2 regions of the Stenotrophomonas sp. YJH_SMC_10 genome follow, and region 2 is predicted to be linked to the other one. Evidence: predicted binding sites of a transcription regulator. Region 2 holds the regulator's gene; the other holds the start of a gene.
What was found. Region 2 encodes FliA, which starts transcription of late flagellar genes. Its sites were predicted from a motif close to TAAAGTTTNNCNNNCNNNGGCCGATAA; they were not measured.
Positions count from the first base shown of each region.

Region 1: the regulator FliA is predicted to act here: its motif matches at 2,579-2,605, upstream of AC5P9C_RS02825 (methyl-accepting chemotaxis protein).

Region 1 is NZ_JCAFUS010000001.1:611,412-627,078, forward strand. Features, by position in the region: gene AC5P9C_RS02810 (PAS domain S-box protein) at 1-816, shown strand, start outside; gene AC5P9C_RS02815 (hypothetical protein) at 879-1,181, shown strand; gene AC5P9C_RS02820 (DUF5694 domain-containing protein) at 1,268-2,368, opposite strand; gene AC5P9C_RS02825 (methyl-accepting chemotaxis protein) at 2,837-4,660, shown strand; gene AC5P9C_RS02830 (GGDEF domain-containing protein) at 4,657-6,099, opposite strand; tRNA gene AC5P9C_RS02835 (tRNA-Leu) at 6,468-6,553, opposite strand; gene AC5P9C_RS02840 (response regulator) at 6,684-7,064, shown strand; gene AC5P9C_RS02845 (SOS response-associated peptidase family protein) at 7,099-8,055, opposite strand; gene AC5P9C_RS02850 (GNAT family N-acetyltransferase) at 8,132-8,548, shown strand; tRNA gene AC5P9C_RS02855 (tRNA-Glu) at 8,650-8,725, opposite strand; tRNA gene AC5P9C_RS02860 (tRNA-Ala) at 8,773-8,848, opposite strand; tRNA gene AC5P9C_RS02865 (tRNA-Glu) at 8,895-8,970, opposite strand; tRNA gene AC5P9C_RS02870 (tRNA-Ala) at 9,020-9,095, opposite strand; tRNA gene AC5P9C_RS02875 (tRNA-Glu) at 9,280-9,355, opposite strand; tRNA gene AC5P9C_RS02880 (tRNA-Ala) at 9,410-9,485, opposite strand; gene AC5P9C_RS02885 (heavy metal-responsive transcriptional regulator) at 9,589-9,987, opposite strand; gene AC5P9C_RS02890 (GlxA family transcriptional regulator) at 10,175-11,242, shown strand; gene AC5P9C_RS02895 (redoxin family protein) at 11,324-12,127, shown strand; gene dsbG (thiol:disulfide interchange protein DsbG) at 12,158-13,000, shown strand; gene AC5P9C_RS02905 (DcaP family trimeric outer membrane transporter) at 13,512-14,945, shown strand; gene adiC (arginine/agmatine antiporter) at 15,022-15,667, shown strand, end outside.
Region 2 is NZ_JCAFUS010000023.1:21,621-37,287, forward strand. Features, by position in the region: gene AC5P9C_RS19580 (putative bifunctional diguanylate cyclase/phosphodiesterase) at 1-246, shown strand, start outside; gene flhB (flagellar biosynthesis protein FlhB) at 453-1,583, shown strand; gene flhA (flagellar biosynthesis protein FlhA) at 1,628-3,688, shown strand; gene flhF (flagellar biosynthesis GTPase FlhF) at 3,834-5,450, shown strand; gene AC5P9C_RS19600 (MinD/ParA family ATP-binding protein) at 5,437-6,324, shown strand; gene AC5P9C_RS19605 (RNA polymerase sigma factor FliA) at 6,321-7,064, shown strand; gene cheY (chemotaxis response regulator CheY) at 7,122-7,514, shown strand; gene AC5P9C_RS19615 (protein phosphatase CheZ) at 7,514-8,119, shown strand; gene AC5P9C_RS19620 (chemotaxis protein CheA) at 8,122-9,951, shown strand; gene AC5P9C_RS19625 (flagellar motor protein) at 10,053-10,793, shown strand; gene motD (flagellar motor protein MotD) at 10,795-11,811, shown strand; gene AC5P9C_RS19635 (ParA family protein) at 11,816-12,598, shown strand; gene AC5P9C_RS19640 (chemotaxis protein CheW) at 12,595-13,896, shown strand; gene AC5P9C_RS19645 (STAS domain-containing protein) at 14,172-14,480, shown strand; gene AC5P9C_RS19650 (response regulator) at 14,477-14,842, shown strand; gene AC5P9C_RS19655 (chemotaxis protein CheA) at 14,888-15,667, shown strand, end outside.

The DNA.
Region 1 (15,667 bases), on a different contig from region 2:
GATGGCGCATTGTCGCTGGCCGGGCACAAGGTGCAGGACGTGCTGGCGCTGACCACAGAGTACGCACCCGGCTCGGTGCTGGACGTGTCGGTGCTGCTGGACCCGGAGAGCAATGCGGTGGACCTGCACGCCGACCTGCTGCTGCGGCTGGGGACGGCCACGGTGCCGGTGGACCTGACCCGTGCCTGGCTGCGCGATGACGAAGGCCATGTGCGCGGCGCGGTGTGGGTGCTGCGCGACGACACCCAGCAGCGCGCGCGCCAGCGCGAAGCGCGCCACCTGGCCGAGATCGACCCGCTGACCGAACTGAGCAACCGCCGCGGCTTCGAGGTGCACCTGCAGCAGGCGATCACCCGCGTCGAGCGCACCGGCCAGGCGGCTTCGTTGATGTACATCGATCTCGATCGCTTCAAGCCGGTCAATGACACCTGGGGCCACCTGGCCGGTGATGCCGTGCTGTGGGCGGTGGCCAGCGTGCTGCGCCACGGCGTGCGCGATTCGGACGTGGTGGCGCGGTTGGGCGGTGACGAATTCGCGGTCATCCTGTCCGGTTGCACGCCGCGGCGTGCGGCGCGCATCGGCGGCGAGCTGCTGCAGACCCTGGCCGCGCTGTCCATTCCCTGGGACCAGCACCGGTTGCGGGTCGGAGCCAGCATCGGCATTGCGCCCCTGGCGGGCGGGATGAGCGTGGACCAGGCGGTCGCTGCGGCCGATGCCCAGTGCTACCGGGCCAAGGCGATGGGGCGCAACAACGTGCAGGTGCAGGGCGAGTTGTCCGAACGTCCGGGTGACGATCCCGACGCCGCCGAGGACTGATCTCAGCCTGTGAGAGGACGCGCGCGAATACTGCGCGCATCTCCACTCACGCAGGTGACCCCATGAATGCCTGGAACCCGGCTGCGGTACGCATGTTCATCCCGGCCCTGATCGGCTGGTGCCTGGCGCTGGCCGCTTGCCTGCGTACCGAACAGCTGCACGGCGACCTGCACGCACAGGCGTTGCTGCCCGTGTTGCAGCGGGGAGCGTTCGCGCTGCTGCTGCTCAGTCTGGCCTGCACGTTTGCGGCCTGCCTGTTGCTGTGGCGGCATGGCCGCCGTGATCGTGGGCGTATCGCTTCCGGCACGATGCCAGCGCGGCATCCATCAGCACGCGCCGGCATGGGGCGCGCCGGAAGGCAGTGATCTGCGGCAGCGGCCGCTGGAGATGCCCGCTGGCGCAGTGGATGTCCGGGGCGGCGCGGCCCGGCCATGCGCCGGCACCCCTTCCGTCAGCGCAATACGGCGTCCGTACTGACCAGCTGCACATCATGCATCTGGTTGAGGTAGGCCTCGTAGTAGCCCTTGTGCGAGGCACCGACAATGGTGAGCATGCGGGTGCCCGGGTGCTGGCCGAGCACGTCGCGCATGTTGGCGACCATGCGCAGGTTGCGGGTTTCCCAATAGCCCAGGTAATTGCGCCCGAAGGCCTCGGGTGACGGCTCGCCCAGGGCCGCGCCGAAGTCGCTGTGGTAGATGGTCATCGCCGTGTCCGCAGCGTTGTAGTTGCGGTAGAGCGCAAGCAGGCCGTCGGGCTTGGACAGGTGGGCGTGCAGCGCTTCGTCGGCGACGAACCGCGCCGTGGTCGCCGGGTTGTCCCAGGCCGCCTGGAGCGCCGCGCCATAGGCCTTCTCCCGGTCCTTCGGGACAGGCGTGTCGGCGGTGTGGTCATCCACCGACCACAGCCGTTCCAGGCCCAGGCGTGCCGCGAGGACGCCGGCGATCATGCCGGCCTCGTCGCGCCTGGCCAAGCGCCTGTCGAGGAACTGCACCAGCTCCGGCGTCAGGTTGTCTGCGGCGCGACGTTCATCGCTGGGCAGGCGCAGCCATTGCACCACGGCCGAACCGTTCTCGCCTGCGGCGAGGAACACGGCCGCGAGGCGGCGGCGCTGGGCCGGTGTCGGGGCTTTCGGCCAATCCGCGAGCAGGCGCTCCATCTCGGCATTGGCGCTGGGCACGTCCAGGCCGGTCGCAGCCTGGGCCGGTGCCGGGTCGATGCAGTAGGTCTCGACACTGTCAGCGTAGCGCGCGGGGTTGCGTCGCATGAAGTCGCATTGCATGCCGGACAGGTTCTCCACCGCGATGGCCGTCGGTTGCCATGCCTGAAGGCGCGCCAGCAGCGGCTCCAGCAGCGGCTCGAGATGCTCCCGCGTGAAGGTCTTCGGCAGGCCGGAGAGATGCGGGCTGCCCAGCACCATCACCTGGTTCGGGGGGCCGGGCGGTGGTCCTTTCAGCAGGTCCGGCTGGAAGGACGGGCGATAGGTGCCGTCGGCGGCAAGCGCGCCGGCGCTGCACAGGCCCAGGATCAGGAGGCTGGCCAAGCGTGGGAACATGCGATCTCCGTGTCAGGTGACGTCCTGCAGTCCGCTGCATGCTGGCCATTCCCCGTGGGCCGGGAATCTCCCGTTGGTCATGTAAACCTTCCTTGCTTGAACGGCATCCCCGCTTTCCGCGTGCGTGAGCGGAATGTGATGAAGATCGCGATTGTCTATCGCATCCCTGCCGTTGCATCTGAAGTTGCGACGGACGTCGCGTAATCCGGCTAAAGCCAACGATCACGTCGCCGATACTCCCTCTGGATCCCGCTCCCGTCGCCCGCTGCAGGACCCCAGGCTGCCCCTGACGGGTGGCCCGCGCTGTGTGTTCCGCCGCCCCCGGATGCAGGCCGCGCCCGCAGCAGGCGTGCTTGCCAGCCGCTCGCGGGGTGCCTGCAGGCACCTGTAGTCCCAAGCAACTGAAGTTGCCGCCGGGCATCCCGCCCGTCGGGTCGCAACCGCTTACCGGACACCGAGGATCAGACAATGCTCATTCCAGGCTTCACGGCAGGCGCGCAGGCGCCGGCCGAGCTGCATACCCGCTGGTCGCCGTGGCGTGCCCTGCTGGGCGCGCTGGCCCCCCATCCCCGCGCCGGCGTCGATGCGGCGGCCGATGCCCGTTCCGAACTCGAGGCGCAGGTCGCGGCGCTGCACCGGGTCCAGGCGGTCATCGAGTTCGCCCTCGATGGCACCATCCTGCAGGCCAACGACAACTTCCTCCAGGCGATGGGCTACCGGCTGGAGGAGATCCAGGGCAGGCACCATTCCCTGTTCGTCGACCCGGAGCACGCGCGCAGCGCCGAGTACCGTGACTTCTGGGCGCGGCTGGGCCGCGGCGAATATGACGCGGGCCAGTACCGGCGTTTTGGCAAGGGCCAGCGCGAGATCTGGATCCAGGCCTCGTACAACCCGGTGCTGGACCGGCAGGGGCGCCCGTACAAGGTGGTCAAGTTCGCCACCGACATCACGGCGCAGAAGCTGCAGGCGGCCGACTCGGCCGGGCAGCTGGCGGCGATCGACAAGTCGCAGGCAGTGATTGAATTCAGCATGGATGGGCACATCCTGTCGGCCAACGACAACTTCCTGGCCGCCACCGGTTACCGCCTGGACGAGGTGCGCGGGCAGCACCACGCGCTGTTCATCGAGCCCGACCATCGCGACAGTGCCGAGTATCGCCAGTTCTGGGAAAAGCTCGGCCGTGGCGAATACGATGCCGGCCAATACCGGCGGCTCGGCAAGGGCGGGCGCGAGGTCTGGATCCAGGCGTCCTACAACCCGATCCTGGACCTCAACGGAAAGCCGTTCAAGGTGGTCAAGTACGCCACCGATATCACCGCGCAGGTGCATGAGAACCAGGCCATGCAGCGCGCCGTGGCGCAGACCCGCGAGGTGGTGGCGGCTGCCAAGCAGGGCGACCTGACCCGGCGCGTGGCCACCGCCGACAAGAACGGCCCGATCGCCGAGTTGTGCGAGGGCGTGAATGCGCTGGTCGAGGCGATGGGCGCGATCATCGGCCAGATCAAATTCGCCGCCGACACCATTGCCGTCGGCGCCACCGAGATCGCGCAGGGCAACGGCGACCTGTCACAGCGCACCGAGCAGCAGGCCGCGTCACTGGAGGAGACCGCAGTGTCGATGAAGGGCCTGGCCGAGACCGTCCAGCGCACTGCGACCAACGCGCGCCAGGCCAGCCAGCTGGCCGGTGGCGCCGCCGATGTCGCCGCGCGAGGCGGCAGCGTTGTGCACGAGGTGGTCGAGACCATGGCGGTGATCAACGCGTCCTCGCGGCGCATCGTCGACATCATCGGCGTGATCGACGGTATCGCCTTCCAGACCAACATCCTTGCGTTGAACGCGGCGGTGGAAGCAGCGCGGGCAGGGGAACACGGCCGTGGCTTCGCCGTGGTCGCCACCGAGATTCGCGAACTGTCGCAGCGCTCGGCCAGCGCGGCCAAGGAGATCAAGCAGCTGATCGATGCGTCGGTGGCCAACGTCGGCGCCGGTACCGCTCAGGTCGAAAGCGCTGGACGCACCATGGACGAGATCGTCACCAACGTGCGCCGGGTCAGCGAGCTGATGTCCGAGATCAGCACGGCCGCGCAGCAGCAGAGCGACGACATCCAGCAGATGAACCAGGCCGTCGATCTGATCGACCAGGGCACCCAGCAGAACGCCGCGCTGGTCGAGGAAGCCTCGGCGGCGGCGCGCAGCATGGAAGAGCAGTCGGCACAGCTGCTGCAGACCGTGGCCAGCTTCCGCGTCCATGGCGTTGCCGGCCAGCCGCATGCGGCGGTGCTGCGCGCGGTCTAGGCGCGGCGGTCGACCTGTTGTTCCCCGGCCTCGACGGCCGGGGCGGCGTGCACGCAGTTGCGGCCGGCATGCTTGGCCCGGTACAGGGCCTGGTCCGCGCGCTCGACCAGGCTGCGCGGGTCACCCTGGTCGTGCGCGGCCTGCCAGGCCACGCCGATGCTGATGGTGACCCGGGCCTCGGCGGCGGGCAGGGCAGCGGCTTCCACGGCGGTGCGCAGGCGCTCGGCCAGGCCAAGGGCGTGGTCCAGGCCGTGCGTGGGCAGCGCCGCGATGAACTCCTCGCCGCCGTAGCGGGCCAGCAGGTCATCACCGCGTTGCAGGCAGGCGTCGAGGATGGCCGCGACCGCCTGCAGGCGGCGATCGCCCACGGGGTGGCCGTACGTATCGTTGAGCCGCTTGAAGTGGTCGATGTCGATCATCAGCACCGCCAGTCCCATGCCATGGCGGCGCGCACGGCCATGTGCGCTGCCGAGCGATTCATCGAAGCTGCGGCGGTTGCCCAGCCCGGTCAGCGGATCGCGGCGGGCCAGCAACGCCAGTTCGTCGCGCTCGCGCTGGATCTGGACCTGGGTCAGCACGCTGCGCAGGGCATAGCCGAGCATCGCGCCGATGAAACCCACGGTGGCCAGCGTCGGCTGCAGGCGTGCAACCAGCAGCGCCACCATCATCAACAGCAACGGCAGCATCAGCGGCCCGGCGGCGTCGACAATGCGCCGCAGGTTGCGGGGTACGCCGGGCGCCGGTCGGCGTCGTGTGCTGCCAGCCATCACCGCCAGCGATACGAACAGTGCGCTGATCAGCAGGTCTCCCCAGCCGCCGTCGGGCACCTGCGGCTGCCAGGTGGTGATGTAGAGCGCCAGCAGGAAGTAGCCCAGCGCGTAGATCGACAGCGCGCGGAAGAAGTCGCGACGATCGGCATCGTCCTCGGCCAGGAAGCGGATCAGCGCGAAGCAGAACACCAGGCTGTTCTGCACGCTGCTCATCGTCTGCAGGCAGTGTGTCCACAGCGCGCTGTTCAACGGCGCCATCGCGCGTGCATGCACGAAGTACAGCAACCACAGCAGCGTGATGATCAACAGGTCCACCGCACGGATCCAGCGGTTGCCGCCACCCGGGCTGGCAGCGACGTAGGTCAGTGGAATCCGGTAGAACACGTACAGGATCAGCGACGAAGCGGTCATCTGCGCAGGGGTGAGGCCGGCCACGTTGCGATACAGCAGGGCCAGCAGGGCGAGCGCGAACAGGCTGACGGCAGCGCCCAGCGTCCGCCATTTGCACGCCGCCCGGCGGCTGCCCCGAGCCCGCCGCACGCAGGCCAGCGCGGCCAGCAGCGGCGCGGTGATCAGCATCAGGTACGAGCCCACCGGGTCCTGCGGGCCGATCAGGGCAATGACGAGCGCATGCGCGACCATGAAAAACAGTGCCGCACGCAACGTCATGCATTCCCCCGCCCCCAGATCCAGCTGGGATCACGATAGGCAGAAGTACGTGAGGCTGGCAAGAAAAGTGTGCGCTACGTCTATCTATAACCTTGTCGGAGGTCGCAGTTGTGTGGCAACAGGGGGACGCAGCGCTGTCCGCGTGGGCTGCCTGCGTGCCCGGCACCGGGCCCTGCCAAGGCGGATCGAGGTCATGGACGGGTTCACCGCGGCGATGCGGCAGGTCGATTCCAGGGGCAGGGCGCGCAGCCGCGCGGGCAGGGCAGCGGCGAGCGTGGGTGGGGCTGGCGTTGGCATCCTCGTCGGTGCCGGGCGTCCCGGCCCGCAACATGCAAAAGGCCAGGTCGGGGACCTGGCCTTTGATGCAGTGGTGCCGGTGAAAGGACTCGAACCTTCATGGGGTCACCCCCGGCTGATTTTGAGTCAGCTGCGTATACCATTCCGCCACACCGGCAGGCAGCGTGCGAGTGTAACCGAGGTGGGCGGGAGATGCCTAGGGGGATGGCCTATCAGGCCGGTTCCTGTCGGTATCGGCCCCTTGGTGGCTATACTCCCTGTGCAATTGCCACCAGGAGCGGTAGCCGATGACAGTGTTGCAGGACCTGAGGGTGCTGGTGGTCGAGAACGACGAGATGAGCGCGGCCCTCCTGCAGATGCAGCTGGTGCATGCCGGTGCGACCGTGGTCGGGCTCGCAGCGAGTGTGTCCGAAGCCCTGCGGCTGCTGGAACAGAGTGCCCCGGACGTGGCCCTGCTGGACTACCGGCTGGCCCGCAACGAAACGAGCGAGCCTGTCGCCGCGGCGCTTTCGGCGCGTGGCATTCCCTTCGTGCTGGCCACCGGGATGCTGGCCGAACAGCTGCCAGCGCCGATGTTGGCCGGCCTGCTGCTGGTCAAGCCGTACCTGTCGGCCGATCTGTCGCGTGCACTGGCGCGAGCAGTGGGCCGAACCAGCGTCAAGGCCTGAGCCTCCCCCACTGCTGACCGCCAGGGCGTGGCACTCAACCCGCTTCCTCGTACACGTAGCGGATCTCCTCGCGGTCATCCAGGATGCGGTACTGGCGCGCGAGGTCTTCCGGGTCGGGATTGAGCCAGGCGTCCAGGTGTTCCCTGCGGATCGGTACCACGCCACGGTCATGCCCGGCAGCGGCGACATCGCTGGGAGGAGCGTCGGTGATCGTAGCGAATGACAGCAGGTGGCCTTCCGGCCCCTCCCACTCCGCCCAGAGGCAGGCCAGCAGCAGGTCGCGGGGCGGATCGGGACGGAATTCGAGCACCACGTCCTGTTCCTTCTCGCCGGCCTCCAGGCTGCGGCCCGCCATCGCGTGGCGCGGCACGTGCTCGTAGAACGCCTGCACCACGACCACCCCATGGCGCAGTCCGAACGCACCGCGCCAGTAGCCTTCCAGGCTGTCACGCCTCGCGTTGTAGGTGCCGGGGTATAGCACGTCGTTGCGCGCCGGCTTGTCCGGGAGCCGGCATTGGTAGCGCATCGGGCGGATCACGCGCTGGCCGTGCTCGCTGACCATCACCGGCGCGTAGGTGCCGGGGAAAATGCGGTTGTCGCGCGGCAGCAGCTGTACCCGGTGCAGGTCTTCCAGCCGGGCTTGCGCGCGCTCGATGCGGTTGCCGGCCACGCGCAGGTCGTTGCGCGCCTTCTGGGTGGGACGGGTGGCCAGGGCAGCATGGGCGATGGCGCGCCGCTCGCGCTGGCGGGCCAGTTCGGCCTCCAGTGCCTGTTGCTCCTGCGCGTGCCATTGCTGGATCTTCGCCACGATGTCGCGGCCCTGTTCGGTACGTGCCCCGGCGAACCCGTCATCCATCGCCTTCGGGGTCTTGGGCCGTTTCTTGCCCGGATCGTGCGCGTACAGTTCGGCGAACTCTTCCAGCGACAGGATGGCGCCGAACTCGCGCACCAGCTTGGCGTAGTCGGCGCGGATCAGGGCGGAATAGCACATGGGGACTCTGCGGGCGAGGGTCGCAGCGGTTGCGACGTGGATGCGGCAGGATAGCCCGACCCACAGGAGATACCGCATGAACGATTCCGTCACCTGCCTGTTCCGCGACGCGGTGCCCACGGTCGAGGACTACTGCCGGTTGCGTGTGCTTGCAGGCCTCAGTGCCAAGAGCCGGGAAGCGGCAACGCGCGCGCTGCCCAACACGCTGTTCGGCGTGTGCGCGTACCAAGGGTCCGAGCTGGTGGCGATGGGGCGCATCGTGGGAGATGGCGGCTGCCATCTGCAGGTCTGCGACATCGCGGTGCTGCCGCGGTTGCAGGGGCAGGGACTGGGCAAGGAGGTGATGCGGCGCCTGGATGGCTGGATGCAGGCCAATCTGCCGCCATCGGCGTATGTCAGCCTGCTGGCCGACGGCGAGGCACATCGGTTGTATGCGCAGTTCGGGTTTGCGCCGACGGCACCGGCGTCGATCGGAATGTACCGGCGGTTCTGAGCCATGAGCGGGGTGAAGCCATCCACGCATGGCATGGATAGGGCCTTCCCAGGAATCACAGGCAAAGAAAAACCCCGACCAGGGTCGGGGTTTTCAAGAATTGGCGTCCCCACGGGGATTCGAACCCCGGTCGCCACCGTGAAAGGGTGATGTCCTAGGCCTCTAGACGATGGGGACGCACGAAAACTTCAAGTTGTAGATGCTTCGACGGCCTAATGTCGAAGTGGTGGAGCCAAGCGGGATCGAACCGCTGACCTCCTGCATGCCATGCAGGCGCTCTCCCAGCTGAGCTATGGCCCCAGTGAAACTCCGGATGATCTGCCGGGAGCAGAGTCCGTTTTGAAACTGGCGTCCCCACGGGGATTCGAACCCCGGTCGCCACCGTGAAAGGGTGATGTCCTAGGCCTCTAGACGATGGGGACGCACGAAAAACTTCATGTTGTAGAACCTTCGACGGCCTAATGTCGAAAGTGGTGGAGCCAAGCGGGATCGAACCGCTGACCTCCTGCATGCCATGCAGGCGCTCTCCCAGCTGAGCTATGGCCCCGTGTTACCGAGCCGCCTATCATACCTGCGTGTTCACGTTTGTGGAAGTTTTTTTTGAACTTTTTTCGTTCCGGCTCAACCACGGCCACGAGGGCAGGGGAACCGCAACGCCACAACCTGAATGCCGGTAGGCGGTGAACAAAAAAGACCCGGTTATCGGCCGGGTCCTCGTTGTTCGTGATGAGTGGCGTCCCCACGGGGATTCGAACCCCGGTCGCCACCGTGAAAGGGTGATGTCCTAGGCCTCTAGACGATGGGGACGCAATTCTCATCAATGTTCTTTAGCGACCTTTCGACGGCCTAATGCCGAAAGATTGGTGGAGCCAAGCGGGATCGAACCGCTGACCTCCTGCATGCCATGCAGGCGCTCTCCCAGCTGAGCTATGGCCCCACGTCGCTGAGGAGCGAAATAATAGCCTTGCCCCAGGGGGTTGGCAAGCATTTGTTGCACTTTTCTTCACGCGCGGGACGTGGTGGTGGAGGGCCGTCTGCGCTCACGGGGTGTCGTCGCTCAGCGCCGCCAGGATCGGGCATTCATCCAGCGTGCCATGGCCGGGGCAGGCGGCGACCAGCTGCGAGAGCGCAGTGTGCATGCGCTGCAGTTCGGCCATGCGGTGCGCGATGTCCTGCAGCCGGGCCTGTGCCGTGTTGCGCACGCCGCCCATGTCGTGCGGGTGGCCGTCGCTGAGCGCCAGCAGGTCGGCGATTTCTTCCAGGGTGAATCCCAGCGTCTTGGCGCGGCGGATGAAGCGCAGCCTGCGCAGGTCCTGCTCGGTGAAGATGCGGTAGCCCCCGGCCGAGCGGGCCGCCGTGGGCAGCAACTGCTGGCGCTCGTAGTAGCGCACCGTATCGATCGGCACGCCGGCCTGGCGTGCCAGTTGACCAATGTTCATGACGGATTCCTGCGGATGCTGCCGGTCATTCTGAAGCCTTGAGTCTGGTCCAGGGTCAACGCTGCCGACGCTGGCGGCGCATTCAGCGCACTTTGCAACTTTCTTCATAGCCCCGCCGTTGTGGCAGTTCCTACCCTGCGCCTGAACCGGCCGCTGGATGGCCTGCAACGAACCGAGGAGATGGTCTGTGGAAGGATTCAGAAACGAAGGATTCGTCGAGGTCGCGGTGGTCGAGTATCCCGGAGGCGACCCGTCGGCCGCGTCCGTGTTGACTGAAATGGCACATGTTGCCAACCGGCTTGCCCAGCAGCAGCGCCGACCGTTCAAGCGTGTCCTGGTGACCCGCTGGATCGTGCCCGCCAGCCAGACCGGCGTGCACCGGATTGCCGGAGCGGAGATGCTCGAGGCGGACATTCCCGCCGTGATCGCCGTCCCCGGCCAGATCAGCCAAGGGGTCTGCCTGCGCGCCGATGAGGTCCTGCTGGACTGGCTGCGCGCGCACTACGACGGTGGCAGTCTGATGGCGGCGGCCAGCGATGGGGTCAGCATGCTTGCACGCGCGGGCCTGCTGGCCGGGCGCACGGTCAGTGGTCCGGACCTCGGGCAGCATCCGGGCCTGCAGGGGCAGTCGGCAAGCTGGGTGCCCAGCGAGCGTGCGCTCGTTGACGACGGCGACCTGCTGACCGTGGCCGGTCCGCAGGCCTGGCGATTCCTCGGCCTGCGCCTGCTGTACCGGCTGCATGGGCAGGGCGTGGCGAGCGCGGTCGCGCAGCAGCTGGGGATTATCGTGCCCGCGCCCATCCAGCAGGATCTTGAGCGCTTCAGCGCCAACTTTGCCCACGGGGATCGTGACGTATTGAAGGCGCAGCGCTGGCTGCATACCACTGCCGCGCGGGGGGCCACGCTCGGCGCGATCTGCGAGGTGTCCGGACTGGAACCGCGGACGCTGCAACGGCGCTTCCTGAAGGCCACGGGCCTGCGCCCGATCGAGTATTGCCAGCGTCTGCGCATCGCCAAGGCGCAGACGCTGCTGCAGCAGGGCGCGGGTATCGATGAAGTGGCGTGGGGCGTGGGCTATGCCGACCAGAGCGCATTCCGACGCCTGTTCCTGCGCATTGTTGGCATGACGCCGGCCAACTATCGCCGGCTGGTCAGCAACAAGCGGCGTGAGCGGCCGCTGCTGTCATCGGTGGCCGGCAGCCTGCGCGGACTGCAACCGGCGTCCGCCATGCAGATGCCACGCAGTGTTGCCTGAAGCCCGCTGCGGGCGTCGCACTTGCAACCCGGGCGCGACGCTTCGACCATGCAGGCAGTGGCGGATTGGACAGGTGGGCTGATGTCGAGTGTTGGGCCGGTGCCGATGCCGGTGGTGTTGATCCTGATATGCGTGCTGCTGGCCATGGCCGTGGCACACCTGTGGCCGCGACGGAAGAACGGCATGGCAGTGCCATCTGCCGCAAGCATGGTCCTGGACATGTTGCTGGTCGGCCTGCTGTGCGGACGTATCAGCTTCGTGGCCCTGAACTTCGCGCTCTATCGTCAGGCCCCCTGGAGCATCCTGCAGATCGCCGATGGTGGGTATCACCTCCCGGTCGTTCTGGTTGCCGCGCTGGCATGGGGAGCCTGGCGTCTGAAGCCCTGGCGCCCGTTGTGGGTACCGGTGCTGGCGGGCGCGCTGGCGGGTGGGGGGCTGTGGGCGACGGGCAGCCACCTGCTGTCAGCGTGGCAGGAACGGCAGATGCCGCTGCCGGCCGTGCAGGTGGCTGATCTGCAGGGACGTACGGTCGACCTGCAGCAGTTCCGCGGCAAGCCGGTGGTGCTCAATCTCTGGGCCAGCTGGTGTGGCCCGTGCCGGCGCGAGATGCCGGTGCTGGCCTCGGCACAGCAGACCCACACCGACGTGCAGTTCGTGTTCCTCAACCAGGGGGAAAGCCTGGACGAGGTACGGGCTTTCCTTGCCACCGAACGGCTGCGGCTGGACAGCGTGCTGCTGGACGATAGCGCCTCCGCATCAACCGTACTGGGTGTACAGGCCTATCCCTCGACGCTGTTCTTCGACGCCGAGGGACGCCTGCGTGAACTGCACCTTGGCGAACTGACCGCGGCGGGCCTTGAACACAAACTGCGCCGGCTGCGGTAGCCTGCGCGGGCATCTCATTACGGAGTTCCCATGTTGTCGACTTCCCTGCGCATCGCTCCAGCGGTGCTGTTGCTGCCGGTCATGCTGGCATTGGCCGCCTGCAGCCAGGCCCAGACCCCGCCCGGCAAGACAGCGGTGACACCGGCAGCGAGCGCTCCGGCCGCCGCGGCCAAGGGGGACCGGCCCGCAGTGCTGAAAGGCATCGAGAAGCACGGTTTCGAGGTTGTCGCCGAGTTCGATGCGCCGGCTGGCCTGCGTGGCTTCGCCGGAGTGGTGGGTGGACAGCAGCCCGCCGCCGCGTACGTGACTGCCGACGGCAAGCATGTGCTGGTAGGCAGCCTGTTCGATGCCGAGGGCAACGACGTGGCGGCCGAGGCGGTGGAGAAGCTGGTCGCCGCGCCGATGTCGGCCAAGATGTGGGCCAAGCTGGACGCCAGTGCCTGGGTGCGCGACGGCAAGGCCGATGCACCGCGCGTGGTCTATACCTTCAGTGATGCCAACTGTCCGTACTGCCACAAGTTCTGGGAAGCGGCACGGCCGTGGGTCGATGCTGGCAAGGTGCAGCTGCGCCACATCATGGTCGGCGTGATCCGTGAGGACAGTCCGGCCAAGGCTGCTGCCATCCTGTCGGCGCGTGACCCGAGTGCAGCGCTGCTGGAGAACGAGCACCAGTTCGACCGCGGCGGCATCAAGGCGCTGCCGAGCATCAGCCGCGAGATCGCGGGCAAGCTCGATGCCAACCAGGTGCTGATGATCGAGATGGGCTTCCAGGGCACGCCGGGCATCCTGTTCCAGGACGCGCAGGGTCAGGTGCAGCGTCGCGCCGGCCTGCCCCAGGGCACTGACCTGCAGACGGTACTGGGTCCGCGCTGACCGGTGCGCAAAGCGTGATGTAACGCACAGGCCCGCATGGCAGCATGCGGGCCTGTTGTTTACCTGGCGCATGCACGCGCTGCCGCTGCGCACTACCTGTTCGTCGTCACGTCTGAATCGTGACTGACATCAAGCATCGCGCCTTGATTCCAATCAAGGCCAAAAACGACAGTCGGATTAGCCTGTGACGCATGCAATACAGCGTCCACGCGCGAGGGATGCCGCGCCTCTCACGCACTTATCCGGGATCGGCGGCAGAGCCATTCACGACGTTCTCACTCCCTGCTTGTTACCCAGACCGCTGCGGTCGCCACCTCTCTGGCAGCGCGGCCTTGATGGACTCGGCATCGATTCGGGCAGGGCAGTGTCATCGTCCTGTTGCCTGCGACAGGCAGGCTGATCGATGTCGTGGACGCAGTATCCGCATTTCCAGCAACGGCAACGCGTGGTCAGGGTGCTGTGTGCCTGTGCCCCGTCAGCGCATTGCCCGTGTTTGTCCAGGGAGGATGCAATGCGTTTTGCGGTACTGAGTCTGGCCTGCTTGACCGCGTTGGCGATCACGCCCGCCCATGCGCAGCAGGACGCCCGTGAGGATGCGCAGGCGCTGCGCCAGGAAATTGCGGCCATGCGCCAGGCACTGGAAGGCATGCAGCAGCGCCTGGAGCGGCTTGAGCAGCGCGAGGGCTCAGCGCCTGCCTCCGTGGCGCAGGCCCCGACCCCGGCAGCAACGGCGGGCGGCAGCGCCAGCATGCTGCACCCGACCCAGGTGCCGGGGGTGGCGCAACCGGTGCTGCCGCAGCGCGAATCGGTGGCCGATCCCTCAACGGCGGCGTCGCGTCCCGACAGTGCAGCCGGTCCGACCGATCCCGATCTGAAAGGCTTCTTCGCCATTCCTGGCACTGACACGGTGATCCGCATCGGCGGCTACGCCAAGCTCGATGCGATTGCCGATTCGCGCGCCGCCGGTGACGAGGATCAGTTCATTCCTTCGTCGATGCCGGTCGGCGGCAGCCATCGCGATGTCTCCAACTTCAACATCCACGCCAAGCAGACCCGCTTCAGCTTCGAGGCGCGGCGCCCGACCACGCACGGCAACCTGCGCTTCTATCTGGAAAACGACTTCTTCGGCAGCAGCGAGGGATACCAGTTCCGCCTGCGCCATGCCTATGGCCAGCTGGGCAACACCTACGCCGGCTATGGCTATTCCAGCTTCATGGACCCGGACAGCCTGCCCGATACGCTGGACTTCGCCGGCCCCGGCGGCGCCGGCTACCTGCTGGTGGCGGGCATCCACCACAGTTTCACGATGGGCAAGGGCAACACCCTGACTGTGGCAGCCGAAGACCCGCAAACCGAACTTGCCGGTGCCAGTGATTCACGGGTGGCAGTGAACCGGTTGCCCGACGTGACGGTAACCGCGCGCATGGAGCGCGACTGGGGCCACCTGCAGTTCGGTGCGGTGGCGCGCAGCCTGGCCTATGACGGAGAGGGCGAGCGCGACCGGCACATGGCCGGTGGCCTGCAGTTGAGCGGCTCGGCATCGGTGGGCGAACGCGACCTGCTGCTGTTCGGTGCGCTGGGCGGGCGCGGCCTCAGCCGCTATACCGCCGACCTGACCGGCTCGGGACTGGATGCGGTGGTCGGCGCCGACGGCCGGCTCGACGCGCTCGACCTGCACGGTGGCTTCGTCGGCTACACCCATTACTGGTCCGAGCTGTGGCGCTCCAACCTGATCTTTGGCCAGCTGACCCTGGAGCGCAACGCCGCACTCGCCGCTGATGCATTCCGGCAGAGCCGCTACGGCGTGTTCAACCTGATATGGAGCCCGGCGCCGTCCTGGACGATGGGCATGGAACTGCTGTACGGCCGGCTGGAACAGCAGGGCGGCGCACGCGGCGACACGGTCCGGGTGCAGGGCAGCCTGCAATACAACTTCATCAAATAGACGCCAGCGGTCGTACGCCAGCGTAACCGTCCCCACGCCCGGTGCTGCCGGGCTCATGCCAGTACCGGAGATCGTCATGGCAGAAGCAAAGAAAATCGGGGTGGTCGGAGCCACCTTCCTCGTCGCCGGCAACATGATGGGCTCAGGCGTGTTCCTGTTGCCGTCCAGCCTCGCCAAGATCGGTACCGCCTCGATCTGGGGCTGGTTGATCACCACCGCCGGCGCGCTGCTGCTGGCCTTCGTGTTCGCCAAGCTGGGCAAGCTTGCGCCCAAGGCGGGCGGCCCTTACGCCTATGCGCGCGACTGGTTCGGGCCGTACATGGGCTTCCAGACCAATACCATCTACTGGTTCGCCAACTGGATCGGCAACGTCGCCATTCCGATCGCGGCGGTGGGCTATTTCAGCTATTTCTTCCCGATCCTGTCCGAGCCGCTGGTGCGCTGCGTTGCGGTGCTGGTGCTGGTCTGGGCGCTGAGCTTTGCCAACGTGATCGGCCCGGCCTTCGTCAGCCGCGTGCAGACGGTCACCACCAGCTTTGCGTTGGTGCCGATCCTGGGCATCGCCATTTTCGGCTGGTTCTTCTTCGATGCCGACATCTTCAAGGGCGCCTACAACGTGTCTGGCGAGTCGAACTTCGGTGCGATCTCGAGCGCCGCGGCACTGACCCTGTGGGCCTTCATCGGCGTCGAGTCTGCATCGGTGACGGCCGGTGTGGTCGAAA
Region 2 (15,667 bases):
GCCGAGGACGTGGTGATCGTCTCGGCGATCGTGGCGCTGGGCCACGCGCTGGACATGGACATCGTCGCCGAGGGCGTGGAGACCGCCGCGCAGCGCGCCTACCTGGAGCGCCTGGGCTGCGACTTCCTGCAGGGCTACCTGCTCGGCCGCCCGGTCGACGCGGCACGCTTCATGCAGCTGCACGACCTGCCACGGCCGCGGGTGGAACTGGCGCAGAGCCCGCCGCCGCAATACCCGCCCGGCTGACACCGGGCCACGCGCGCCCGCCATCACGGAACGATCCCTGCGGCACTCCCCTGTAGAGCCGAGCTCATGCCCGGCTGTGCTTCGCGCCTGGCCCCAACCGTAGCCGAGCGTGGGCTCGGCTCTACAGAACGGGCCGTCGGTAGATCCACGCCATGCGTGGAACGGTTCTTGCACGCACCCCGGCATCCCCTGCCGCAGTGCCCGTGATGTCCGAGAACGAATCCGCCGGCGAAAAGACCGAACAACCCACCGAAAAACGCCTGCGCGATGCCCGTGAACAGGGCAACCTGCCGCGCTCGCGCGAACTTGGCACCGCCGCCGTGTTCGGCGCCGGCGTGCTGGCGGTGATGGCCATGAGCGGCTCGATCGGCCGTGGCGCCAGTGCCTGGATGAAGCACGCGCTCAGCCCGGAACAGAGCCTGCGGCAGAACCCGAAGGAACTGTTCGGCCACTTCGGCGACCTGCTGCTGCAGTTCATGCTGGTGATCGCACCGCTGGTGCTGGTCTGCCTGCTGGCCAGCTTCGTCGCCCCGCTGGTGATGGGCGGCCTGCGCTGGTCGCAGAAGGCGCTGCTGCCCGACATCAACCGCATGAACCCGATGAGCGGGGTCAAGCGCCTGTATGGGCCCGAGGCGATTGCCGAGTTCACCAAATCGCTGCTGCGCGTGGCCTTCGTCGGCGTCGCCGCCGGGCTGGTGGTCTGGACCGGCTTCGACACCCTGCGCGGGCTGATCCACCACCCGCTGGAGACGGCCATCACCGACGGCCTCGGCTTCACCCTGCGCCTGCTGCTGGCCACCGCCGGCGCGATGCTGGTGCTGGCCGCCATCGATGCGCCGTACCAGCGCTGGAACTGGATGCGCAAGCTGAAGATGACCCGTGAAGAGCTGCGCCGGGAAATGAAGGAAAGCGAGGGCAGCCCCGAGGTCAAGGGCCGCATCCGCCAGCTGCAGCAGCAGATGGCCAACCGCCGGATGATGGAAGCGGTGCCCACGGCGGACGTGGTGGTGGTCAACCCCACCCACTACGCGGTGGCCCTGAAGTACGAGGGCGGCGCCATGAACGCCCCCACCGTGGTCGCCCTGGGCGTGGACGAGACCGCCCTGCGCATCCGTGAAGTGGCCGACGGCAACAAGGTGGCGATCGTCTCTGCCCCGCCTTTGGCACGCGCCTTGTATCGGGAAGGCCAACTCGGAAAGGAAATCCCCGTGAGACTGTATTCGGCCGTCGCCCAGGTCCTGTCCTACGTCTACCAGCTGCGCGCCTGGCGCACTGGCCCGATGCCGGACGCCCCGCACATCCAGGTGGATGAATTCGGCAAGGGAGGCCGCCCGTGAGCGCCCAGCCCTCCGCCGGTTTCAACACCCGCCGCGCCCTGGAAATGATCCGCCAGGGCCTTGGCGCGCCGCTGATCGTGCTGGCCCTGTTGGCCATGGTCGTGGTGCCGCTGGCCGCGCCGGTGCTCGATGCGCTGTTCACCTTCAACATCGCCATCTCGCTGATGGTGCTGCTGGCGGTGGTCTACGTGAAGCGCCCGCTGGACTTCACCATCTTCCCGATCGTGCTGCTGATCACCACCATGCTGCGGCTGGCGCTGAACGTGGCCTCCACCCGCGTGATCCTGCTGAACGGCCAGAACGGCCACGATGCCGCGGGCAAGGTCATCGCCGCCTTCGGTGAATTCGTGATCGGCGGCAACTACGCGGTCGGCATCGTGGTGTTCGCGATCCTGACCATCATCAACTTCGTGGTGATCACCAAGGGCGCCGGCCGTGTCTCGGAAGTGACCGCGCGCTTCATCCTGGACGCGATGCCCGGCAAGCAGATGGCGATCGACGCCGACCTCAACGCCGGTTTGCTGACGCGTGAAGAAGCCAAGCTGCGCCGCGAGGAAGTCCGCGAGGAAGCCGACTTCTACGGTGCGATGGACGGCGCCAGCAAATTCATCCGCGGCGACGCCATCGCCGGCATCCTGATCCTGTTCATCAATATGCTCGGCGGCCTGGCCGTGGGCGTGCTGCAGCATGGCATGCCGTTCGGCGAGGCCGCTGCGACCTACACCCTGCTGTCGATCGGTGACGGCCTGGTGGCGCAGCTGCCGGCCCTGCTGGTCTCCAGCGCGGTGGCGATGCTGGTCACCCGCGCCTCGCGCTCGCAGGACATGGCCCAGGCCATGACCGGACAGGTGTTCGGCCAGTACCGCGCGCTGGCGATCACCGCCGGCATCATCGGCCTGGTCGGCCTGGTGCCGGGCATGCCCAACGTCGCTTTCCTGACGCTGGCCTCGATCCTCGGCTTCATCGCCTGGAAGCTGTATCGCAAGACCAAGGCACCGGCCGCCGATGCGACAGGCAGTGGCACCGATGCCGCCGCGCTCACTGCGCTCGGGCGCCCGGCCGCCGCCGCCCCCACTGCCGAGCTGAGCTGGGACGAACTGCGACCGGTCGATCCGCTGGGCCTGGAGGTCGGCTACCGGCTGATTCCGCTGGTGGACAGCAACCAGGGCGGCGAACTGATGGCGCGCATCAAGGGGGTGCGCCGCAAGCTCACCCAGGATGTCGGCTTCCTGATTCCATCGGTGCACATCCGCGACAACCTGGAACTGCCCGCCAACGGCTACCGGGTGCTGGTACACGGCGTGCCGGTGGCCACCGCCGAAATCCACCCGGACCGCGAGCTGGCACTGGATCCGGGCAGCGCGCTGGGCACCCTGGAGGGCATCGCCGGCAAGGACCCCGCGTTCGGCCTGGATGCCACCTGGATCCAGCCGCACCAGCGCGCCCAGGCCGAAACGCTGGGCTACACCGTGGTCGATCCGGCCACCGTGGTCGCCACGCACCTCTCGCACCTGATCCGCGAGCACGCGCCGGAACTGCTCGGCCACGAGGAAGTGCAGCACCTGCTGGCCAACCTGGCCAAGAACGCACCCAAGCTCGTCGAAGATCTGACGCCCAAGGCGCTGCCGCTGTCGGCGGTGGTGCGCGTGCTGCAGAACCTGCTGGTCGAGCGCATTCCGATCCGCCAGCTGCGCAAGATCGCCGAAGCGCTGGTCGAACACGCGCCCAGCAGCCAGGACCCGGCCGTGCTGACCGCCGCCGTGCGCACCGCACTGGGCCGCTTCATCGTGCAGGAGATCGCCGGAATGTCGGCGGAGCTGCCGGTGTTCACCCTCAACCCGCAATTGGAACGTGTCTTGCAGGAGTCCACGCAGGGCAACGGCGCCGCGCTGGAACCCGGACTCGCTGAGCGACTGCACCAGAGCCTGGCCGAATGTGTCAGCAAGCAGGAAGCCCGCAACGAGCCCGCGGTCGTGCTGGTACCCGGCCCGGTGCGCGCCGCGCTGGCCCGCCTGGTCCGCCACAGCGTTCCGTCGCTGTCGGTCCTGGCCTACAGCGAGGTGCCGGAAGACAAGCGCCTGAAGCTGGTCGGAACGATCAGCTGACGCCGGGCTCCGACGCGCCAGAAAACAGACACCACTTTCGAACCAACGCAACAGACCGATACCAAGGGGAACCCGCACCGTGCAGACCACCGATCACCCGAGTTCCCCGACCGCCACCCCGCCGTCTTCGCCTCGTGACCACAGCATGAAAATCAAACGATTCGTCGCCGCCGACATGCGCTCGGCCATGAACCTGGTGCGCAAGGAACACGGTCCTGACGCCGTGATCCTGTCCAACCGCCGGATCGAGGAAGGCATCGAGATCGTCGCCGCCGCCAACTATGACGAGAGCGCCGTGCAGCGTGCACTGGAAGCCTCGCGCCGTGACGTCGCACCGCCGCCGGCAGCCAAGCCGCGCACCGCCGCCGACGCGGTGATCGCCGCCGTCACCCGCCGCCGCAGTGCCACCCCGGCGCCGGAACCGGTCGCCGCCACCACCTCGGCGGTGGCCGCCCTCGCCCGCGCCGCCGTCGGCGCCACTGGCCGCACGCTGGACAGCGCCGACGAGATCGTGCCGACCCGTGGCAGCACCGGCTTTGCCGCCACCCTGGCGCGTGCCACCGTCAACGAACCGGCACTGCCGGAGCAGATCTTCGCGCCGTTCGCCGAGGCCATCGTCGCACCGGCCGCGGCTGTGCCGGCCAACCGCGCCCGCTTCCCGATCGATCCGCCGCACGAAGCGCATCACGAAAGCGTGGCGCCGGCGCTGCAGCCGCCGCCGCTGCCGACCGCTGCCGTCGCCGACGCGCAGCCGGCCAGCGCCGCCACCGAACCCGCATTGGCCGATGCCATCGTCGAAGCCGCGCCGGCGCCCACCCTGGCCCCGGCCCCGGTGCTGACGGTGGTCGCCCAGGACGACGCCGAGATCCGCCAGCTGCGCCAGGAAGTGGCCGGCATGCGCCAGGTGATCGAGCGCGAGATGAACCGCTTCACCGACGAGCGCCTGCGCGGCTGCCCGGTGCGCGCCACCGCGCTGGACCTGATGGACGAGTACGGCTTCGACGCCGGCCTGGCCCGCGACGTGGCCATGCAGATTCCGCTGGAAACCGAAGCCCACCGCGGCCGCGGCCTGATGCTGGGGCTGATCTCGCGCAAGCTGCCGATCGCCCCGGTCGACCCGCTGGAAGAAGGCGGCGTGATCGCCCTCGTGGGCCCGACCGGCGCCGGCAAGACCACCACCATCGCCAAGCTGGCCTCGCGCTTCGCCGAGAAGCATGCGCCGCGTGACGTGGCCCTGGTCACCACCGACACCACCCGCATCGGCGCCCGCGAGCAGCTGTATGGCTACGGCCGCCAGCTCGGTATCGCCGTGCACGAGGCCAACAGCGGCACTGACCTGGACCAGCTGCTGGAACGCCTGAAGGACTACAAGCTGGTGCTGATCGATACCGCCGGCCTGGGCCCGCGCGACCGCGCGCTGGCCGCCCAGCTGCAGTGGCTGCGCGCCGCGCGCCAGGTCCGCACCCTGCTGGTGCTGCCGGCCAACACCAGCTTCGGCGACATGGACGAGGTGGTCCGCCGCTTCGGCGCCGCCAACCTGCAGGGCCTGGTGCTGAGCAAGCTGGACGAGACCGGCCGCTTCGGCAACGCCCTGTCGGTGGCCGTGGACCACGCCCTGCCGATCACCTGGGTGACCGATGGGCAGGACGTTCCGGAGGACCTGCACCGGGCCAGTGCAGCCAATCTTGTACTTCGCCTTGAAGATTTGCGCCGAGCGGCCGATATGCCCTGCAACCCGGAGTTGAACCATGCCGTCGCGTGAGTACGCCAAGCTGACCAAGACCTTCCCGCTGTCGGCCACCCGCAGCGAGCCGCTCGGCCCTGTGCGCACCATTGCCGTGACCGGCGGCAAGGGCGGCGTGGGCAAGACCAACGTGTCGGCCAACCTGGCCGTGGCGCTGGCCGGCATGGGCAAGCGCACGCTGCTGCTGGACGCCGACCTCGGCCTGGCCAACATCGACGTGATCCTGGGCTTGAACCCCACCTTTACGCTGGCCGACCTGGTCGCCGGCCGCTGCTCGCTGGACGACGTCATCGTCGAAGGCCCGAACGGGGTGCTGGTGGTGCCGGCCGCGTCCGGCCGCCGGCACATGGCCGAGCTGGCCCCCGCCGAGCACGTCGGCCTGGTCAATGTGTTCTCCGAACTGGAACGCGAGCTGGACATCATGGTGGTGGACACCGCCGCCGGCATCACCGACGGCGTGCTGACCTTCTGCCAGGCCGCGCAGGACACCGTGGTGGTGGTCTGTGACGAGCCGGCGTCCATCACCGACGCCTACGCGCTGATCAAGGTGCTGTCGCGCGAACGGGGCGTGGACCGCGTCCAGGTGGTGGCCAACATGGTCCGCGACCCCAACGAGGGCCGCGTGCTGTACGAAAAGCTGACCCGCGTCTGCGAGAAGTTCCTGGCCGACGTCTCGCTGAACTACCTGGGCTGCGTGCCGCAGGATGACTGGCTGCGCCTGTCGGTGCAGCGCCAGCAGCCGGTGGTGAAGGCCTATCCGTCCAGCCCGTCGGCGCTGGCGATCACCGAGATCGCACGCCGTACCGCGCGCTGGCAGGCGCCGACCGAACCCCGCGGTGGCGTCGAGTTCTTCCTCGAACGCATCCTCAAGCAGCGTGGGGTGGCAGCATGAAAGGCGCAGCCCAGTACAGGGAAGTCCAGCGCTCGGCGGCCAACGATGTCATCGCCCAGCATTCGGACCTGGTGCGACGCATCGCCCACCATCTGGCCGCGCGCCTGCCCGCCAGCGTCGAGGTGGACGACCTGATCCAGGCCGGCATGATGGGCCTGATCGAAGCCTCGCGCAGTTACGACGCCGACCAGGGCGCTTCGTTCGAAACCTACGCCTCGATCCGCATCCGCGGCTCGATGATCGACGAGATCCGCCGTGGCGACTGGGTGCCGCGCTCGGTGCACCGGCGCGCACGCGATGCGGCCGCCACCATCCGCCGCCTGGAACAGAGCAGCGGTCGCGCCGCCAGCGCCACCGAAGTCGCCGCCGCGATGGAGATGCCGCTGCCCGAGTACCTGCGCCTGATGGAAGACGCCGCGCGCGGCCAGGTGCTGAGCCTGGAATCGCGCATCGAAGACCAGGGCGAGCTGGACACCGTCGCCCAGGGCGGCCCGACCCCGCAACAGGTGCTGGAGCGTGGCGAGTTCGGTCGCGAGCTGGGCAAGGCCATCGGCCACCTGCCCGAGCGCGAACAGCTGGTGCTCTCGCTCTACTACGAGCAGGAACTGAACCTGAAGGAGATCGGCGCGGTACTCGGCGTGAGCGAATCGCGGGTCTGCCAGATCCACGGCCAGGCCGTGCTGCGCCTGCGTGGACGGCTGAAGATTTTCGAGGCGGCGGACGCCGGCCTGGAAGAGTGAACATGCCCGAGGCGGCTGCCCCCGGCCGCCCGGAATGAACAACAAAGGAACTCTGCTTTGAACAAGAACATGCGCATCCTGATCGTCGACGACTTCTCGACCATGCGTCGGATCGTCAAGAACCTGCTGGGCGATCTTGGCTTCACCAACACCGCCGAAGCCGAGGACGGGCATGCCGCGCTGTCGCTGCTGCAGAGCCAGCCGTTCGATTTCGTGGTCACCGACTGGAACATGCCGGTGATGACCGGCATCGAACTGCTCAAGGCGATCCGCGCCGACGCCAAGCTGAAGACCCTGCCGGTGCTGATGGTCACCGCCGAAGCCAAGCGCGAGCAGATCATCGAAGCAGCCCAGAACGGCGTGAACGGCTACATCATCAAGCCGTTCACCGCGCAGACGCTGGAAGAAAAGCTCGGCAAGATCTTCGAACGCCTGGCGGCCAGCGCCTGATGGATACCACGGTCGACAGAAACGCCCTCGCCCTGCGCCTGCAGGAAGCCCTGGACGCGCTGGAGTCCGGCGATGAAGCCGCCTGGCGTCAACGCATCGACGGGCTGGTCGCGCTGCGCACGCAGCCGATGATGAGCGGCCTCTCGCGGCTGGCCCGCGAGCTCGGGCAGGCCCTGGGCGAATTGCCGACCGTGCCCAGCGAGGCCGGTGAACTGGACGATGCCTGCGCACGCCTGGACCATGTGGTGGCGATGACCGAACAGGCTACCCACCGCACCCTGGACCTGGCCGAGGAATGCCGCAGCCTGACCGAGCAGCTGCGCGCCGAAGGCCTGCAGCCGGGCCAGGACGCACAGCTCGAGCGCATCCGCCACAACCTGACCGAGATCGCCCTGACCCAGAGCTACCAGGACCTGACCGGGCAGATCATCCGTCGCGTGGTCGGCATCGTCCGCCGCGTGCACGAAGGCTTCGGCGCGCTCGGCCTGCCGCCGGAACAGCATCGCACCGACCCGGAACTGGCCGGGCCGGCACTGAAGGGACTGGACCGCCACGCGGTCTCGCAGAACGACGCCGACGACCTGTTGTCGGATCTGGGGCTGTAAGCATGAGCGCGGTATCCGACGACATCACTGCCGATTTCATCATCGAGGCACAGGAAATCCTGGATCGCCTCGGCGAACAGCTGGTGTCGCTGGAGCAGGCACCGCAGGACGGCGAACAGCTGAACGCGGTGTTCCGCGGCTATCACACGCTCAAGGGCGGCGCCGGCTTCCTTGGCGTCACCGCGATGGTCGAGCTGTGCCACGCTGCTGAGGAAGCGCTGGGCGCCGCGCGCGCCGGCCAGGCCGTATTGCAGGCGCACCACTTCGACGCCGCGCAGCAATCGCTGGACTACCTGCAGTCGATGCTGGACGCCGTGTCGTCCGGCACCGAACCGGGCTATGCACCGCCGGACCTGATCGCCCAGTTCGATGTGCACGGTGGCACCGCGGCGGCGCCTGTCGCCGCCGCTCCGGCAGCCGGTAGCAGTGACCTGATCACCGACGACGAATTCGAAGCCCTGCTTGACCAGCTGCACGGCGGCAACGCCCCGACCGCGGTCGCACCGGCCAAGAAGGCCGACGACGGGCTGATCAGCGAAGACGAATTCGAAGCCCTGCTCGACCAGCTGCACGGTAGCGCCGCACCCGGCGCCAAGCCTGCCGCTGCGCCGGCGCCGGCGCCGCTCGCTGCCCCACGCCCGGCGGCCGCACCGGCGCCGGCGCCCAAGCCGGCCGCCAAGCCGCTGGCCGAGGCGGAACATACCGTGCGCGTGGACACCAAGCGCCTGGATGCGATCGTCAATCTGATCGGCGAACTGGTGCTGTCGCGCAACCGGCTCAAGACCCTGCGTGCCCGCCTGCGCGACGAGGAGCTGGACCGCGCCGTGTCCACCCTGGACATCGCCACCGCGCGCCTGCAGTCGGCGGTGATGCGCACCCGCATGCAGCCAGTGGGCAAGGTGTTCTCGCGCTTCCCCAAGGTCGCCCGCGATGTCGCCCGCTCGCTGAAGAAGGAAGTGGACCTGGAGTTGATCGGCGCCGAGACCGAACTCGACCGCAACCTGGTCGAGGCCCTGGCCGACCCGCTGGTGCACCTGGTCCGCAATGCCATCGACCATGGCGTGGAAATGCCCGACCTGCGCGAAGCACAGGGCAAGCCGCGGATGGGCCACGTGCGGCTGTCCGCGCAGCAGGAAGGTGACTACGTCAGCATCGAGGTGCAGGACGATGGCGCCGGCATTGATCCGGAAAAGCTGCGTGCGAAGGCGCGCGAGAAGGGCCTGATCGATCCCGAAGCCGCCGCCCGCCTGAGCAGCGAGGAGTGCCTGCACCTGGTGTTCCTGCCGGGCTTTTCGACCAAGCAGCAGGTCACGGACATCTCCGGCCGTGGCGTCGGCATGGACGTGGTGCAGTCGCGCATCCGCGAACTCAGCGGGCAGATCCAGATCCAGTCGGAACTGGGCCGTGGCAGCCGCTTCCTGATCCGCGTGCCGCTCACCCTGGCGATCCTGCCGACCCTCCTGGTGCAGGCCGGCGAAGACGTCTATGCGTTGCCGCTGGCCCGCGTGATGGAAGTGCTGCACGCGCCTGGCACGTCGCTGGGCTGGTTCGATGGCCGCGCCGTGCTCGACCGCCGTTCGCACACCCTGCCGCTGGTCGATCTCCGCCAGTGGCTGGATGTGACGCCCGCCACGTCGACCCTGCTGACCATCGTCGTGCTGCAGGCCGGTGAAGCGCGCTTCGGCCTGGTCGTGGACCAGGTCCGCGGGCGCGAGGAAGTGGTCATCAAGCCATTGCCGAAGGCCCTGCGCGGCCTGCGCGGTTACGCCGGTGCAACCTTGATCGGCGATGGTCGCATGGCGCTGATCCTGGATGTGGACGGCCTGCGCTGACGCTCGCCGGGCCAGTCCCGGCGCCCCGAAAACTGTGACTACCGTCGTTACGCGATCTACCGGTGTCTCAAGTCCCATTCATACAAGCCGATACCGGATCCATGGATAGACTCAGCCTCATTGGACTCTTTCTCGCCCTGGCCTCGCTGGTCGGCGGCAGCATCCTCAAGGGCGCCGGCCTGGCGTCCCTGTGGTCGCCTGCGGCGTTCGTGATCGTCATCGTCGGCACCGTTGCCGCGATCCTGCTGCACACCTCGCCGGCGGTGTTCAAGCATGCGTTCAAGATCGTGCGCTGGGTCGTGCGCCCCCCGCACAGCGACCGCCGCGAGCTGATCCAGCAGATCGTCGAGTGGAGCAACATCGCCCGCCGCCAGGGCCTGCTGGGCCTGGAATCGCAGGTGGAAGCGCAGCAGGACCCCTTCCTGCGCAAGGGCCTGCAGCTGCTGGTGGACGGCGTCGAGCCCGAATCGATGCGGCACATGCTGGAGATCGAACTGGGCAGCCAGGAACACCAGGACCAGGCCGGCGCCAAGGTGTTCGAGGCGATGGGCATCTACGCCCCCACCCTCGGCATCATCGGCGCCGTGCTCGGCCTGATCGCGGTGATGAAGAACCTGGCTGACCCGAGCAAGCTCGGTCACGGCATCGCCGCCGCGTTCACCGCAACGATCTACGGCATCGCCTCGGCCAACCTGCTGTTCCTGCCGATCGCTGCCAAGCTCAAGAGCGTGATCTCGCACAACACGCGCGACCGCGAGATGGTCATCGAAGGCCTGATCTCGATCGCCCAGGGCGAAAACCCGCGCAACATCGAAACCAACCTCTCCGGCTTCCTGCACTGACATGGCCCGCCGCAAGCACCACGAAGAGCACGCCAACCACGAAGCATGGGCGATCCCCTATGCCGACCTGATGACGCTGCTGCTCGCCTTCTTCGTGGTCATGTACGCGATCTCCTCGGTGAACGAGGGCAAGTACCGGATCATGGCAGACGCGCTGACCGATGCCTTCGGCGGTGCGCCGCGCACGATCAATCCGGTGCAGGTGGGCAACAAGCAGGTGCAGGGCGGCGGCTGGGACAGCCCGTCGGTGATCAAGTCCGGCACCAAGATCGGCCCATCGGCGCCGGCGCCCTCGCACGACCCGACGCTGCTGCCGTCGATGGCCTCGCAGATGCGCATGCCGGTGTCGGTGCACAACCAGGAGCAGATCGCCCGTGCCGAGCGCCAGCTCAACACGATTGCCGATCGCCTCACCGCCGCGCTGGCGCCGCTGATCGACCGCGGCATGATCAGCGTGCGCCGTACCGAACTGTGGATCGAAGTCGAGATCAACAGCGACATCCTGTTCCCCACCGGTTCGGCCGCGCTGGACGTGCACGCGCGGCAGACCCTGTCCAGCCTCGCCGACGTGCTGCGCGATGTCCCCAACAGCGTGCGCGTGGAAGGCCACACCGACAACGTGCCGATCGCCACCGCCACCTTCCCGTCCAACTGGGAGCTGTCGGCCGGACGCGCCGCCAGCGTGGTGCACCTGTTCGCCGACCAGGGCGTGCAGCCCTCGCGGCTGGCCATGGTCGGCTACGGCCAGTTCCGGCCCCGCGAAGAGAACGACAGCGCGCAGGGCCGCAACCGCAACCGCCGGGTGATGGTCATCATCCTGGCCGACACCTCGCATTCGGTGGACCCGCTCGGCCAGCGCCTGAACGCCGCCACTGGCGCCACCGGCAGCACCGACACCGAACAGGCCGCCGCAACTCCGGCCAGCACCCCCACCTCCCCCATCGCACCGGTGAAGTTGCCGCCGGTGCCGGCTGGCAGCCGCGTCGGCGCCGCCGTTCCCCCGGCAATGAAGGAGTAATCCGATGCGCATCTGGGCAGTCGCCAACCAGAAGGGCGGAGTCGGCAAGACCACCACCACCCTCGCCCTCGGCCGCGGACTGGCCGCCCTCGGCCATCGCGTGCTGCTGATCGACCTCGATCCGCATGCCTCGCTCAGCCGCGCCTTCGGCGTGCCGGTGGATCCGCCGCCGGCCGGCGTGCTGGAACTGTTCGGCACGCCGCCGGCGGACCTGTCCGGCCTGTGCCATGCCAGCAACATCCAGGGCCTGGACTACGTCTGCGCGCAATCGGCGCTGGCCACGCTGGAGCGCCGCAGCGCCAACCAGCCCGGCCTCGGCCTGGCGCTGCAGAACGCGCTGGCACGTCACCAGGGCCAGCACGACTACATTCTGCTGGACTGCGCACCTACCCTCGGCCTGCTGATGATCAATGCCCTGGCCGCTGCCGACCGCCTGGTCATCCCGACCCAGGCCGAGCCGCTGGCCCTGCACGGCCTGGATGGGATGGTCCGCACCGGCGAGATGGTCGAGCGTTCGCGCCGCCGCCCGCTGCCGATCTCGATCCTGCCGACCCTGTTCGACCGCCGCACCCGCGCCGGCAACGAGTCGCTGCGCACCATGCAGGACCGCCATGGCAACCGCGTGTGGGAAGACGCGATTCCGATCGACACCCGCATCAGCAATGCCGCCGGCCTGACCCTGCCGGGCGTCGGCGAGGACTATCCGGGCCGCGGCCTGGCCGCCTACCGCCGCGCATTGAACTGGATCCTCGGCGAGGATGCCCGCGCCCTGGAGCAGGCCGCATGAACAGCACCGGCGTCCTCGACGACTACCTGGACGAGCTGCTGGGCGAGGCGATCGCCCCGGCTGCGCCGGCCGTACCGCCGCCCGGTGGCGCCGAGGCAGGCGCGGCGCACGCAGCGCCCCCCGAGCGCGAGCCGACCTGGGACGATCTGCCCGCCGACGTGATCTACGAAACCGGAACCGCCGCCGCTCCGTCGAGCGAAGACCACGCCGCGCTGGAAGCCGCCTTCGAGACGGCGGCCGCCTCCGTTGGCACCGACGCAGCCGCGGCGAGCACTGCGGCCAGCGAACGCGAGCCGACCTGGGACGACCTGCCGGCCGACGTGATCTACGAAACCGGAACCGTCGCCGCTCCGCCGTGCGAGGACCACGCCGCGCTGGACGCCGCCTTCGAGACGGCGGCCGCCTCCGTCGGCACCGACGCCGCCGCGGCGAGCGCTGCGGCCAGCGAACGCGAGCCGACCTGGGACGACCTGCCGGCCGACGTCCTCCACGAAACCGCGCCTGCCCCCGCCGCCGCTGTGCAGGCCGGCCCGGAGCCGACCTGGGACGATCTGCCGGACGAAGTGATCTACGAGACCGATCCCGCAGACAGCCATCGCCTCGCCCACACCGACAGCCCCGGGCTGCAGGCCGCGTTCGAGGCCGCTGCCGAAGGCGAGGACGTCCCTGTGCCCGCCCCGGCCGTGATCGCAGCACCGGTGTCGGCACCTGCCGCACGTCCCGCGCCGCCCCCGATGGCACGGGCGGCCGCCGCACCACCACCGCGCGTGGCCATGGACGCGCCCATGGGCAACCGCCCCAGCACCTGGCAGGAACTGCAGGCGCAGGCGCACCAGCCAGCCCACAGCCCGCATCCACAGAACCGCCGGGCCGGCGAACGCACCTCGCGCTGGCTGCGCCTGCGCTGCGGCACCCAGGCCTACGCGCTGGAACTGCTGAAGGTCCAGGAGGTCGTGCTGCCGGTGCCACTGCTGCCGTTGCGTGGCACTGCGCCGGCCATGCTCGGCATCATGAACCTGCGCGGCCAGGTGGTGCCGGTGATGGACCTCGGCCTGCACCTGGGCGCCGCGGCGGCAGAAGACGACGCCCAGACCCGCATCGTCGTGCTGGAGGAGGACGGCGAGACCATCGGCCTGCGCGTGTCTGCGGTGGAGGATGTCGCCAACCTCACCGATTCGCAGATCGAGCCGCCCGACACCGCGCGCATCTGCCAGATCTCCAACGACCTGTTCCGCGGCGTCGCCCGCGTCAGCCAACGGCCGATGATCCTGCTTGACGCCACCCGCCTGTTGAGCTGAGCAGAAAAAGGGGACGGAGGGGATTAAGTCGCAAGTGGCTCGGCGCTTTGCGCCGAAGCGGTGCCTGTCGGGGACGCATCCGTTGGATCAACACCTTACGTCCCCACTGCGCGGTCGCCGTTGCCGAGGGGGCTGCGGTAGAGCCAGGTCGCTTGCGACTTAATCCCCTCCGTCCCCTTTTCAACAGCGACCGCATCGACGCCCCGCGCCGATTCCGCTAAAGAACCCTGCCGGGGTGCCGTTATGGATCACGGAACCGTTTGTCCGGAGCAACGATGAGCACTGTCGAACTGGGTGGGGATCTCGGCATCGAGAGCACCGCCGAGCTCAAGAACCGCCTCGCCCCACTGCTGGAGCAGGCAGGCGAGCTGACCCTGGATGCCAGCCAGGTCGCACGCATCCACACCGCCGCCGTGCAGGTGCTGTGTGCATTCGTGCAGGCCCGCCGCGAGGCAGGCCTGGGCACCGGCTTCCACGGTTGCACCGCAACCTTCCGTGACGCCGCGCGCCTGCTGGGCGTCACCCAGGCCCTGGGCCTGGACGTAACCCATGACAACCTGAAATCTGTGGAGAACGCTGCATGAGCGCACGTATCTTGGTGGTGGACGATTCGGCGTCGATGCGCCAGATGGTGTCCTTCGCCCTCACCTCGGCCGGTTTTGCCGTCGAAGAAGCCGAAGACGGCGCGGTCGCGCTCGGTCGCGCCAAGGGCCAGCGCTTCAATGCGGTGGTCACCGACGTCAACATGCCGAACATGGACGGCATCGCGCTGATCCGCGAACTGCGCCAGCTGCCGGACTACAAGTTCACCCCGCTGCTGATGCTGACCACCGAATCGGCTGCCGACAAGAAGTCCGAAGGCAAGGCCGCCGGCGCCACGGGCTGGCTGGTCAAGCCGTTCAACCCCGAACAGCTGGTCGCCACCGTGCAGAAAGTGCTGGGCTGATCGCCCCGCACCGTTCCCCCTCTTCGCTTCCGGACCACCACTGCCATGAGCATGGACCTGCAACGCTTCCACGCCACCTTCTTCGAGGAGAGCCGCGAAGGCCTCGACGCGATGGAGGCTGGCCTGCTGGCCCTGGAATCGGGGCAGCAGGACGCGGAGATCATCAATTCGGTGTTCCGCGCCGCCCACTCGATCAAGGGCGGCGCCGGCACCTTCGGCTTCGATGCCATCGCCGGACTGACCCACGTGCTGGAGACGCTGCTCGATGAGCTGCGCGCAGGCAAGCGGGCGCTGGAAGGCCATGCCGTTGACGCGATGCTGTCCTCGGTGGACGTGCTGCGTGCCCTGCTGCGCGAGGCCGAACATGGCCAGGCCGCCGATCCGGCCGCAGTTTCCGCAGTGAAGGCGCGCCTGGAGGCAGTGCTGTCCGGGCAGGCCGCAGCGAGCACCCCGGCGCCGGCCGCCAAGGTGGACGATACGCCGGAAGCCTGGCAGATCGGCTTCACTCCGGCGCCGTCGCTGTTCATGAGCGGCAACGACCCGCTGCGCATCATCCGCGAACTGGAACACCTCGGCTCGCTGCAGGTCGCCGCGCGCATGGAGCGCCTGCCCGGCTTCGCCCAGCTCGACCCGCTCGAAGCCCACCTGGCGTGGGACCTTGGCCTGGTCGGCAAGGTGCCGCGCAGCAAGATCGAAGACACCTTCGCGTGGGTGCTGGACGACTGCGAGCTGGACATCCGTCCGGCTGCGCCGCCGAGCCTGGCCACCCAGGCTCCTGCCGCCTCCCCTGCGCCGGCAGCGGCCGCGGCGCCTCCCGTTGCGGCC